Regions from separate parts of the Lysinibacillus capsici genome, predicted to be linked through region 1. Evidence: riboswitches for the same ligand, from Rfam matches in the RefSeq annotation. Region 1 holds a riboswitch; each other region holds the start of a gene.
The links. Region 1 has a riboswitch for lysine ahead of LCP48_RS11660 (transporter substrate-binding domain-containing protein). Riboswitches for the same ligand answer to the same signal wherever they lie in the genome.

Region 2: it holds a riboswitch for lysine, as region 1 does, so the genes downstream of both, LCP48_RS16855 (aspartate kinase) here and LCP48_RS11660 (transporter substrate-binding domain-containing protein) in region 1, are expected to answer to the same signal.
Region 3: it holds a riboswitch for lysine, as region 1 does, so the genes downstream of both, LCP48_RS01730 (amino acid permease) here and LCP48_RS11660 (transporter substrate-binding domain-containing protein) in region 1, are expected to answer to the same signal.

The regions. Positions count from the first base shown of each region.
Region 1 is NZ_CP084108.1:2,374,486-2,377,775, forward strand. Features, by position in the region: gene odhB (2-oxoglutarate dehydrogenase complex dihydrolipoyllysine-residue succinyltransferase) at 1-874, shown strand, start outside; lysine riboswitch at 1,213-1,399, shown strand; gene LCP48_RS11660 (transporter substrate-binding domain-containing protein) at 1,519-2,376, shown strand; gene LCP48_RS11665 (amino acid ABC transporter permease) at 2,547-3,272, shown strand; gene LCP48_RS11670 (amino acid ABC transporter ATP-binding protein) at 3,285-3,290, shown strand, end outside.
Region 2 is NZ_CP084108.1:3,418,546-3,421,835, forward strand. Features, by position in the region: gene LCP48_RS16850 (YslB family protein) at 1-163, shown strand, start outside; gene LCP48_RS16855 (aspartate kinase) at 262-1,488, opposite strand; lysine riboswitch at 1,623-1,800, opposite strand; gene uvrC (excinuclease ABC subunit UvrC) at 1,908-3,290, opposite strand, start outside.
Region 3 is NZ_CP084108.1:343,816-347,105, reverse strand. Features, by position in the region: gene LCP48_RS01735 (response regulator transcription factor) at 1-241, opposite strand, end outside; gene LCP48_RS01730 (amino acid permease) at 394-1,857, opposite strand; lysine riboswitch at 1,940-2,116, opposite strand; gene LCP48_RS01725 (CynX/NimT family MFS transporter) at 2,294-3,290, shown strand, end outside.

The DNA of each region.
Region 1 (3,290 bases):
TCTTGCACGTGAAAAAGGAATTGACCTTGCAGCGGTATCTCCAGTAGATCCACAAGGACGTGTACGTGTACAAGATGTAGCAGCTCACGGTACAGCACCAGCTGTAACGCCAGCAGCACCTACATCCGTAGCAACTTCAGGTGGCCCAGTAGTATTTACACCAGCAGCTAATTCTGACCGTGTAACAATTGAAAAAATGAGCCGTCGTCGCCAAACAATTGCAAAACGTTTATTAGAAGTTAAACAATCAACAGCAATGTTAACAACATTCAACGAAATTGACATGACAAACATCATGGCACTTCGTAAACGTAAACAAGAAGAGTTTGTAAAAGCAAACGACATCAAACTTGGTTTCATGTCATTCTTCACTAAAGCTGTTGTTGCAGCACTGAAAAAATACCCATACGTAAACGCTCAAATCTCTGGCAATGAAATTCATTTAAATAACTTCTTTGATATCGGTATTGCTGTATCAACTGAAGAAGGTTTAGTCGTACCAGTTGTACGCGATGCAAATAGTAAAAACTTTGCAGAAATCGAAAAAGATATCGCTAACTTAGCGACAAAAGCTCGTGATAAAAAATTAGGCTTAAATGACATGGCTGGTGGATCCTTCACAATCACAAATGGTGGTGTATTCGGTTCATTAATGTCAACACCAATTATGAACGGTACGCAAGCTGGTATTTTAGGTATGCACTCAATTGTAAACCGTCCAGTTGCAGTAAATGGTGAAGTTCAAATCCGTCCAATGATGTATGTAGCACTTTCATACGATCACCGTATCATCGATGGTAAAGATTCTGTAGGATTCTTAAAAACAGTTAAAGAATTAATCGAAAATCCTGAAGATTTATTATTAAATTCATAATGCCATTAAACCCTGCGAACAATGTTCAGCAGGGTTTTTGTATGACAAAGAGTATTGACCGATTCTATGCTTGAATGAGTACGAATGTTATATCGTTTAGAGGAGCAAAGAAAGAAAAAACGCGACTTTTCTCACATAGAGAACATACTCTATAATAAATATTTGTTGTAATTTTCAGAAATATCAACAAAAGTTCAACGATTTAAAGTGGAAGCAGAACGCACAATATCCTAATATTGTCATTAGTCAGAAAAATGTTAAAATCGTCTTGACGAACATATTAGTTTTATAGTAGTATCTAAATATCAATTAAATAAACAAACCTCACGAATTGTTACCAGTGAGGTAGAGGCGCGGTATTTATTAGTTCATTGTTGAGTAAAAGCAAGCGAAGACGCAATGAAGAAGGAAATATCGCCGAAGTATAAAAGGAGCTCGTACTTTTATACTGGGTCTGCAGTGAATAAGTGCAGGACTGTCCTAGTAAATGGATTTCCAGATTTACTAGGTTGTGCTATCTCGGAAACATGGAAATTATAGTGAGGATTTGGGCAACTGTCATAAAAGGTAAGACCTAAGTTCAATAAACTTAGGTCTTTTTTAGTACAGTTGTCTTATTTTTTTACAGAAAAGGGGAGTTTTTCATGAAAAGAAAATGGTTGTTAGTAATGATCTCTATCATGACGGCAATTGTGCTAGCTGCATGTGGCACAAGCGACAAAAAAGAGGGCGGTTCAAGTGATGCTGGAACTGACAAAGAAGAAGGCGGCGGTGAATTCCGAATTGGCATGGAGGCTGGCTACCCACCGTTCAACTGGACACAGCAAGACGATGCGAATGGCGCAGTGAAAATTGCGGATAATGCAGAATATGCAGGTGGCTATGATGTACAAATGGCAAAGAAAATCGCTGAAGGTTTAGGCAAAGAGTTAGTCATTGTTAAAATGGAGTGGGACGGATTAGTTCCAGCGCTACAATCGAACAAAATTGATGCAATTATTGCAGGTATGTCACCAACAGAAGAACGTAAGAAAACAATTGATTTTACAGAAAACTATTATACTTCTGATTTTGTTATGGTTATTAAAAAAGGTAGCAAATATGAAGGCGCAAAATCGATTCAAGACTTCTCAGGTGCTAAAATTACATCACAATTAAATACATCAAACTATACAGTTATCGATCAAATTAAAGGCGTAGAAAAGCAAACAGCAATGGAGAGCTTCCCAGCAATGCGTGTAGCGTTAGAAGCAGGTAAAATTGATGGCTATGTAGCTGAACGTCCAGAGGGCATTTCCGCTTCTGCAGCCAACGATAAATTCACATATGTAGCATTTGAAGAAGGCTTTGATACAGACCTATCAAATACTTCAATTGCTGTAGGCTTACGTAAAGATGACGCAAATCGTGAAAAAATCAATGAAATCCTAAAAGGCATTTCAGAAGATGATCGTCAAGCCATTATGGAAGAAGCTATTTCTCAACAGCCCGCAGCACAATAATGACATGGCACGGACTAGCAATTAGTCCGTGCATGATCATTTCATCATTATCAAAATGAGAACCTCTCTACATAATGATAATGTCCTAGCGTGACAAATCATAGAATGGTAGAAAGAGCTAGGACACAAAAGAAATAAACGAGCAAGATGACATTGTTAGGAGGAACATCATGAGTCTTGAATGGATACTTTCAATTATTGAAAACAACTGGCAAATGTTTTTACGAGGTGCGTATTATACGTTACTGATTTCGAGTATTAGTACAATTATTGGTGCATTTATCGGATTTTTCATCGGAATTATGCATACGATTCCAGTTCGTAAAAAAGGTGTGAAATTTTATAGCTTAAAGCTCATTAATTTTATACTAACATGCTATGTTGAATTTTTCCGTGGTACACCAATGATTGTACAAGCTATGGTTGTCTACTACGGATTAGATATCGCATTCGGTATCGATATGCACTTTATTACAGCAGGTATTTTAGTCGTTTCCCTCAATACAGGGGCCTATATGGCAGAAATTGTTCGTGGCGGTATTGTATCAATTGATAATGGTCAATACGAGGCAGCATCAGCAATTGGCATGAATCACTTCCAAATTATGCTTCATGTAGTCTTACCACAAGTAGCACGTAATGTTTTACCAGCTACAGGTAACCAATTAATCATGAATATTAAAGATACAGCCGTATTAAATGTCATTGGGGTAACGGAATTATTTTTCCAAACAAAATCAATTTCGGGTAACAACTTCCGTTATTTCGAATCATTCTTCGTTGCATGTGTTCTTTATTTCATCATGACATTTACCGCATCTCGCATCCTTCTTTATGTTGAAAAACGTCTAGATGGTCCTGATGCCTATCAAAAAGAACAAAAAGAAGCTGTATAGGGGGACGCACAAATGGCA
Region 2 (3,290 bases), 1.0 Mb from region 1:
TAGCTTTAAACTTGAAGCAGGATTTATAGCAGAGCAAATTCAACTAGCTAAAGGCTACCTGACAGAATGCTATAGTGAAAAACGGGAAAAGCAACAATACGTCATGTTTACAGTCAAATGGGACGTTAAAGAACGTATTATGAATACCATTCCCTCAGAATAATTAAAAAGGATTGTCTCCCATTAAAGAATGGGATGACAATCCTTCTTTTTTCTTCCTTTTATTTCGGTCAATTACATAAAATGCTGTTTCTTCTATTATTATATGTAAAGTGCTTGCTCTAAATTAAATTCATCATGGAGAGCATTAGCTGCTTGGATCATATCATCCTGTGGTACAACAACGGACACTTTTATTTCAGAAGTACTAACCATTTTTACAGGGATATTTTCACGACGTAACCGATCAAACATACGAGCGGCAACGCCTGGATTGGAAGCCATGCCTGAACCAATAATAGAAACTTTTGCTAGTCCAATTTCGAAGTCGGCAAAACTAAATCCGAGTGATAATTTACTATCCTCTAAAACACGTAATGCTTCCGCAAATTCCTCTTTTAAAATGGAAAACGATACAGTTGGCTTCAACCCATCAATAATGGCTTGGACAATAATATCAACATTAATACGGTTCTCTGCAAGCACCGTAAATATATCTGCTAATGAAGCATTCGAAAAAGCATCATACCCTACTGTTAAACGAATAATATCTGATTCAAATGCAACACCACGAACGACTAAATTTTTTTCCATTTCCACTTCCTCCTTCAATAAAGTGCCTACTGATTCTATTAAACTGGAGCGTATAATAACAGGCATTTGAAATTTTTTCGCTAACTCCACCGCACGAGGATGTATGATATGAGACCCTAAATTCGATAACTCCAACATTTCATCATAGGAAATTTCTTGTAGCTTTTGGGCATTTGTAACATACCGTGGATCTGCTGTATAAACACCATCCACATTTGTATACATATCTACTCTCTCCGCTTCCAATGCTATGGCAAGTGCAACAGCAGCTGTTTCAGCTCCACCTTTCCCAAGCATGGTGATATTGTGCTCTTCGTCAATCCCTTGTTCTCCAGCAATAACCACAATTTGTCCCTGTGCAAAGTGTTCTTCCATTCGATTAATATCTATATAGTCGATACGAGCATGCCGATACATACCATCCGTATGTATACCAGCTTGCCATCCAGTTAGAGACACCGCCTCATAGCCTGCTTCCTGCAAGGCGATGGCAAATAAAGCACTTGATAATTGAGAGCCAGTTGACAACACTGCATCTAATTCTCTTTTCGACACATCGTCAGTTAGTTGGTGTACCATCAATTTCATCTCTTTCGCAGTGTGTCCCATTGCTGCAACGACCACTACTACATCCAATCCTTTGTCCTTTTCAGCAATCGCTTTCCTAGCAGCCTCTTGGATTTGTTCAGTAGAAGCTAATGCAGCTCCCCCAAACTTCATCACGATTTTAGCCATTTCTTTCGTTCTCCCTTCCAGTTCATGTATTTTACCAAATTACAGGGGGGTAAAACTGTTTCTAGAAAACTAAAAGGCAGCCTCCACATAACGTGAAAGCTGCCCATAACATGTACAATAATCGTAACTTGCGCATGTGTGATAGCTCTCCGAAACGTTTAGAATCGACAGTCTTACATTTCTTAAATGCAAAACCAGTACAACATAGGAACAACAATACTGTACTTCGGCAAGCTCCCCTTTCACACAATATCTCTGGACTTGTCCATCCTCCATCGTGTTACTCTTGAATCTTGCACCTCTATCATCACTTTAAAGTGAATGTATTCAATTCATTAAGCCTTAGCGTAAACAAACTAGTCACACAGTTGGCTCTCCATAACATTGAAAACAATGTTATTTATAACCATAGCATATGCCTATTCCTTTGACAATGATTGTTGCTGAAAATAGCTAAAAATTTGGCTTGCTAAATTAGCGGGCATCCCAGCCTCCTGTAATGCTAGCTCGCTCGCCTCTCGAATTTTTTTGACTGAACCGAAATGTTTAAGCAGCTGTTGCTTTCGTTTTGGTCCTACCCCTTCAATTTGATCTAATACAGATTGAATGGCATGTTTCTCATGCTGTTGACGCAAGAAGGTAATAGCAAAGCGATGGACTTCGTCTTGAATTCGTTGTAATAAATAAAAGCCATCACTTGTACGTTTTAAGCTAATCACTTCTGGTGGATCACCAAACAATAGCTGAGATGTATTATGCTTATCATCTTTGGCTAAACCAGCAATCGGTATAACAAGACCAAGCTCATCTTCTAGTACTTCACGGGCTACTTCCATTTGTCCCTTACCACCATCAATTAAGACTAAATCTGGTAATGGTAGACCTTCCTTTAAAACACGAATATAGCGACGACGTATAACCTCCTGCATTGCACCGTAATCATCATGTTTGGCTGCTGTACGCGTTTTATATTTTCGGTACTCCTTTTTCGCAGGCTTCCCATCAATGAAAACAACCATAGCAGACACTGCATCCGTTCCATGCATATGACTATTATCAAAAGCTTCAATTCGTAAAGGTGCACTAATACCCATTGCTTCACCAAGTGCCTCACAAGCACCAATCGTACGTTCTTCCTGACGCTCTATTAGCTGGAATTTAGCTGCCACAGCAATTTCAGCATTTTTGGTAGCTAATTCAACCAATTCCTTCTTTTGACCTCTTTTCGGTGTGAGCACTTTAATTTCTAATAATTCTGTTAAGATAGCTGCATCAATGGCTTGTGGAATAAAAATTTCTTTTGGCTTAATATGCTCTGGCTTTTCATAAAAGCGCCCAACAAATGTTAAAAATTCTTCCTCTGCATCTTGATAGATCGGGAAAATTGAGACATCACGCTCAATCAGCTTTCCTTGGCGCACAAAGAAAACCTGAACACACATCCATCCTTTTTCAACAGCATAGCCAAAAACATCTCGATTTGTTGTATCACTTGAAACTATTTTTTGCTTCTGCATAACCGTATCAATATGGGCAATTTGGTCTCGGAATTCCTTCGCTCGTTCAAATTCTAGGTTTTCTGCAGCTGCTAGCATTTTAACTTCAAGCTCTTTTTTGACTGTCTCCACACCACCATTTAAAAACTTCGTCATATCCTCAATCATTTCTTGATAAACCTGACCATCAATTTCCTTCACACAAGGTGCTAAGCATTGACCCATGTGATAGTACAAGCAAGCCTTGGAAGGTAATTGAACACATTTGCGCAGCGGATACAATCGATCCAATAGCTTTTTCGTTTC
Region 3 (3,290 bases), 2.0 Mb from region 1:
CAGACATAATAATGATAGGAAGTGCTGCCTGCTCTCTAATAATCTTTAATACTTCCAATCCATTTAATTTAGGAATCATAATATCTAAAATGACCAAATCAAAGGTATTTTGCAAACAATTATGTAATGCCTCTTCGCCATTAGTCGCTGTTGTGACTTTGAAACCTTCCATCGTTAAGTAATTATCAACCATTTCACGAATGGCTTCATCGTCTTCTACAAGTAAAATATGCTTTTGCACTATCATGCACCTCTCCTATCAAACCCAATTTCCATATGTATATTACATTACCATATTTATGATGTTTGATTAGAGAGATTTTGTTTATGAGTATTGAAAAAAGAACTGCCCCATAAACCATCACTCTTAGGTTTACAGAACAGCTCTATTATTTAATCTTCAACTTTTAAATCACAATCTTTAAGTGGAAGCATTTTTGTTTTGTGCTTTATTTTATAGCCCAACCATAATGCTAAAAATAATGGAATCCCAATATACGAAACAAGCATACCGTACCAATCAATCTTATCGCCTGTAAAGGCTGTGTAATTTTGTCCAATGACTACAATCATACAAACTGTAAAAGCAAATAGTGGTCCAAACGGATATAATTTGGCTTTATAAGGTAATAACTTTGGATCCAAGCCCTGTGCATCAAACGCTCGGCGGAAACGATAATGACTAAACGCAATACCTAGCCATGCAATAAAGCCAGACATTCCAGAAGCATTTAATAGCCAGATATATACCACTCCATCGCCAAAGAAGGATGCCAAAAATGCTAAACAGCCTACAGCTAATGTTGCCATAAGTGCATAAATCGGAATACCTCTACGACTTAGCTTTGCAAAAAATTTAGGTGCATGTCCATCCACTGCTAATTGCCATAGCATACGAGAAGATGCATATAGTCCTGAATTTCCTGCTGACAGCATAGCCGTTAAAATAATGGCATTCATTAAAGAAGCAGCAAAGGCAATACCTAGACGGTCAAACACTAGTGTAAACGGTGATACTGCGATATCTTCTGATAACAAACGTTCGTCTGTAAATGGAATCAACATCCCGATTGCACCAATCGCTAAAATATAAAACAATAGAATACGCCAAAATACAGATTTAACAGCCTTCGGAATATTTTTACCAGGATTATCTGTTTCACCAGCTGTAATTCCTAGTAATTCTGTCCCTTGGAATGAGAATCCTGCAGCTAGGAAAATACCAAATGTAGCAAGGAAGCCACCATGGAATGGCCCATCACTAACAAAGAAATTAGTAAAACCTACAGGAGCCTGCCCACCTAAAATACCAAAAATCATTAGTAAGCTAATGATAATAAAAACAATAACCGTTGCTACTTTAATCATGGCAAACCAATATTCACTTTCACCATAACTTTTTACGGATAGTAAATTAAACGTCAATACAACAGCAATAAATAATACTGTCCAAAGTGCTGATGAGCTTTCTGGGAACCAATATTTCATAATTAATGACACAGCAGCAATTTCGGCAGCAATGGTGATTGCCCAGTTATACCAGTAGTTCCAGCCTAATGCAAAGCCCAAAGCGGGATCTACAAATTTGGTTGCATATGTACTAAATGAACCTGATGATGGCATATAGGCAGCCATTTCCCCTAAGCTTGTCATTAAAAAATACACCATAATACCGATTAAAGCATAGGCAAGCAATGCTCCCCCAGGCCCTGCCTGAGCAATAGCACCTCCACTAGCTAAGAATAGCCCCGTACCAATTGTACCGCCTAAAGAAATCATTGTAATATGACGGCTTTTTAATTCTTTTTTCAGCTTCGGCGCTTTATGTCCGAGCTGATTTACTTTTATTTCACTCACGATATAGCTTCCTTCCTATTTATGAGGCAAAAAAATGCCATCACATATACACTGTGATGGCTACGTTAATCCTCAGTTTTCCCTACATGATAGCTCAACACGTTGTACAAACGTGACAGTTCTGTTCCTTTCGGAGACAGCCCCAGCATGAGGTTTTCAAGTCCCCTCACACTTCGGCAATATTTCCTTTCAGCTAATCTCATCAATGCTTGTCATTTCAATTAGCATACTTATAAATATCGCGACCTCTACCTCAATACAAACATGAGGCATATAATTATTAAATTTATGATGTTTATTATACTAACATAAGACCATAGACATTTCAATACTGCAAGAAATGTTCCGTATTTTATGAATCTTCTACTATTTTTAATAGTGTGATAAAGTGTTATAGTAGTTCAATTAGAATGGTTATTATTAGGGGGGATTTATTTTGACTACAAATGATCATACCACTAGTTATCCAAGTAAAAAAATTAGCTGGACAGGAACAACCTTACTTTTAGTCTTTGGCGTTATCTTTATAGCCTCTACATTACGAATGCCACTAACTGTTGTTGGTCCAATTATATCCTTTATCCGTGAAGATCTTGGAATATCTAATGTATTGGCAGGCTTTCTAACAACGATTCCATTGCTGGCTTTTGCTATTATATCTCCATTTGCACCAGTTGTAGCACGCAAACTAGGGCTTGAGCTAACATTATTTTTATCAACTTTTCTCTTGGCCTTAGGAATTGTCCTACGTTCACTTGGTACGACAGAATTACTTCTATTGGGTACTGTGTTAATTGGCGTAGCCATTTCTTTTGGAAATGTACTAATTCCAGGATTATTAAAATTGAAATTTCCCTATCATGTGGGTTTATTAATGGCCTTTTTCACCATGTCCATGAATTTTACTGCTGGCCTTGGAGCTGGTATTAGCTATCCGATAGCTAATTCATCGTTAGGCTGGCAAGGTGCGCTTTCCATTGCACTCATACTCGTTCTAATTACAATCTTAATTTGGATACCTCAACTAAAGTCAAATTACCCAGAACCAGTTACTACATCTAAAAAGACCAGTACACCTTTATGGAAATCACCTGTTACTTGGGCTGTCACAGGGGCAATGGGTTTACAGTCTTTATTATTCTATACAACAGCAGCGTGGATACCTGAGATTTATATTGCTCAAGGTTTAGCGCCTGATAATGCTGGCTGGATGTTTTCAATCATGCAATTCTCACAAGTACCAATGGCTTTGGCAGTCCCTATTATTGCAGGTAAAATGACTTCTCAACGCCCACTTGTATTGATGTTTACATCCTTCTATTTAGTAGGCTTTGTTGGAGTTGTCATGGAATGGACAAGTCTTGGGGTCCTGTGGATGGTTCTTCTAGGGTTAGCAGGTGGTTCTTCATTCGCCCTAGCAATGATGTTCTTCA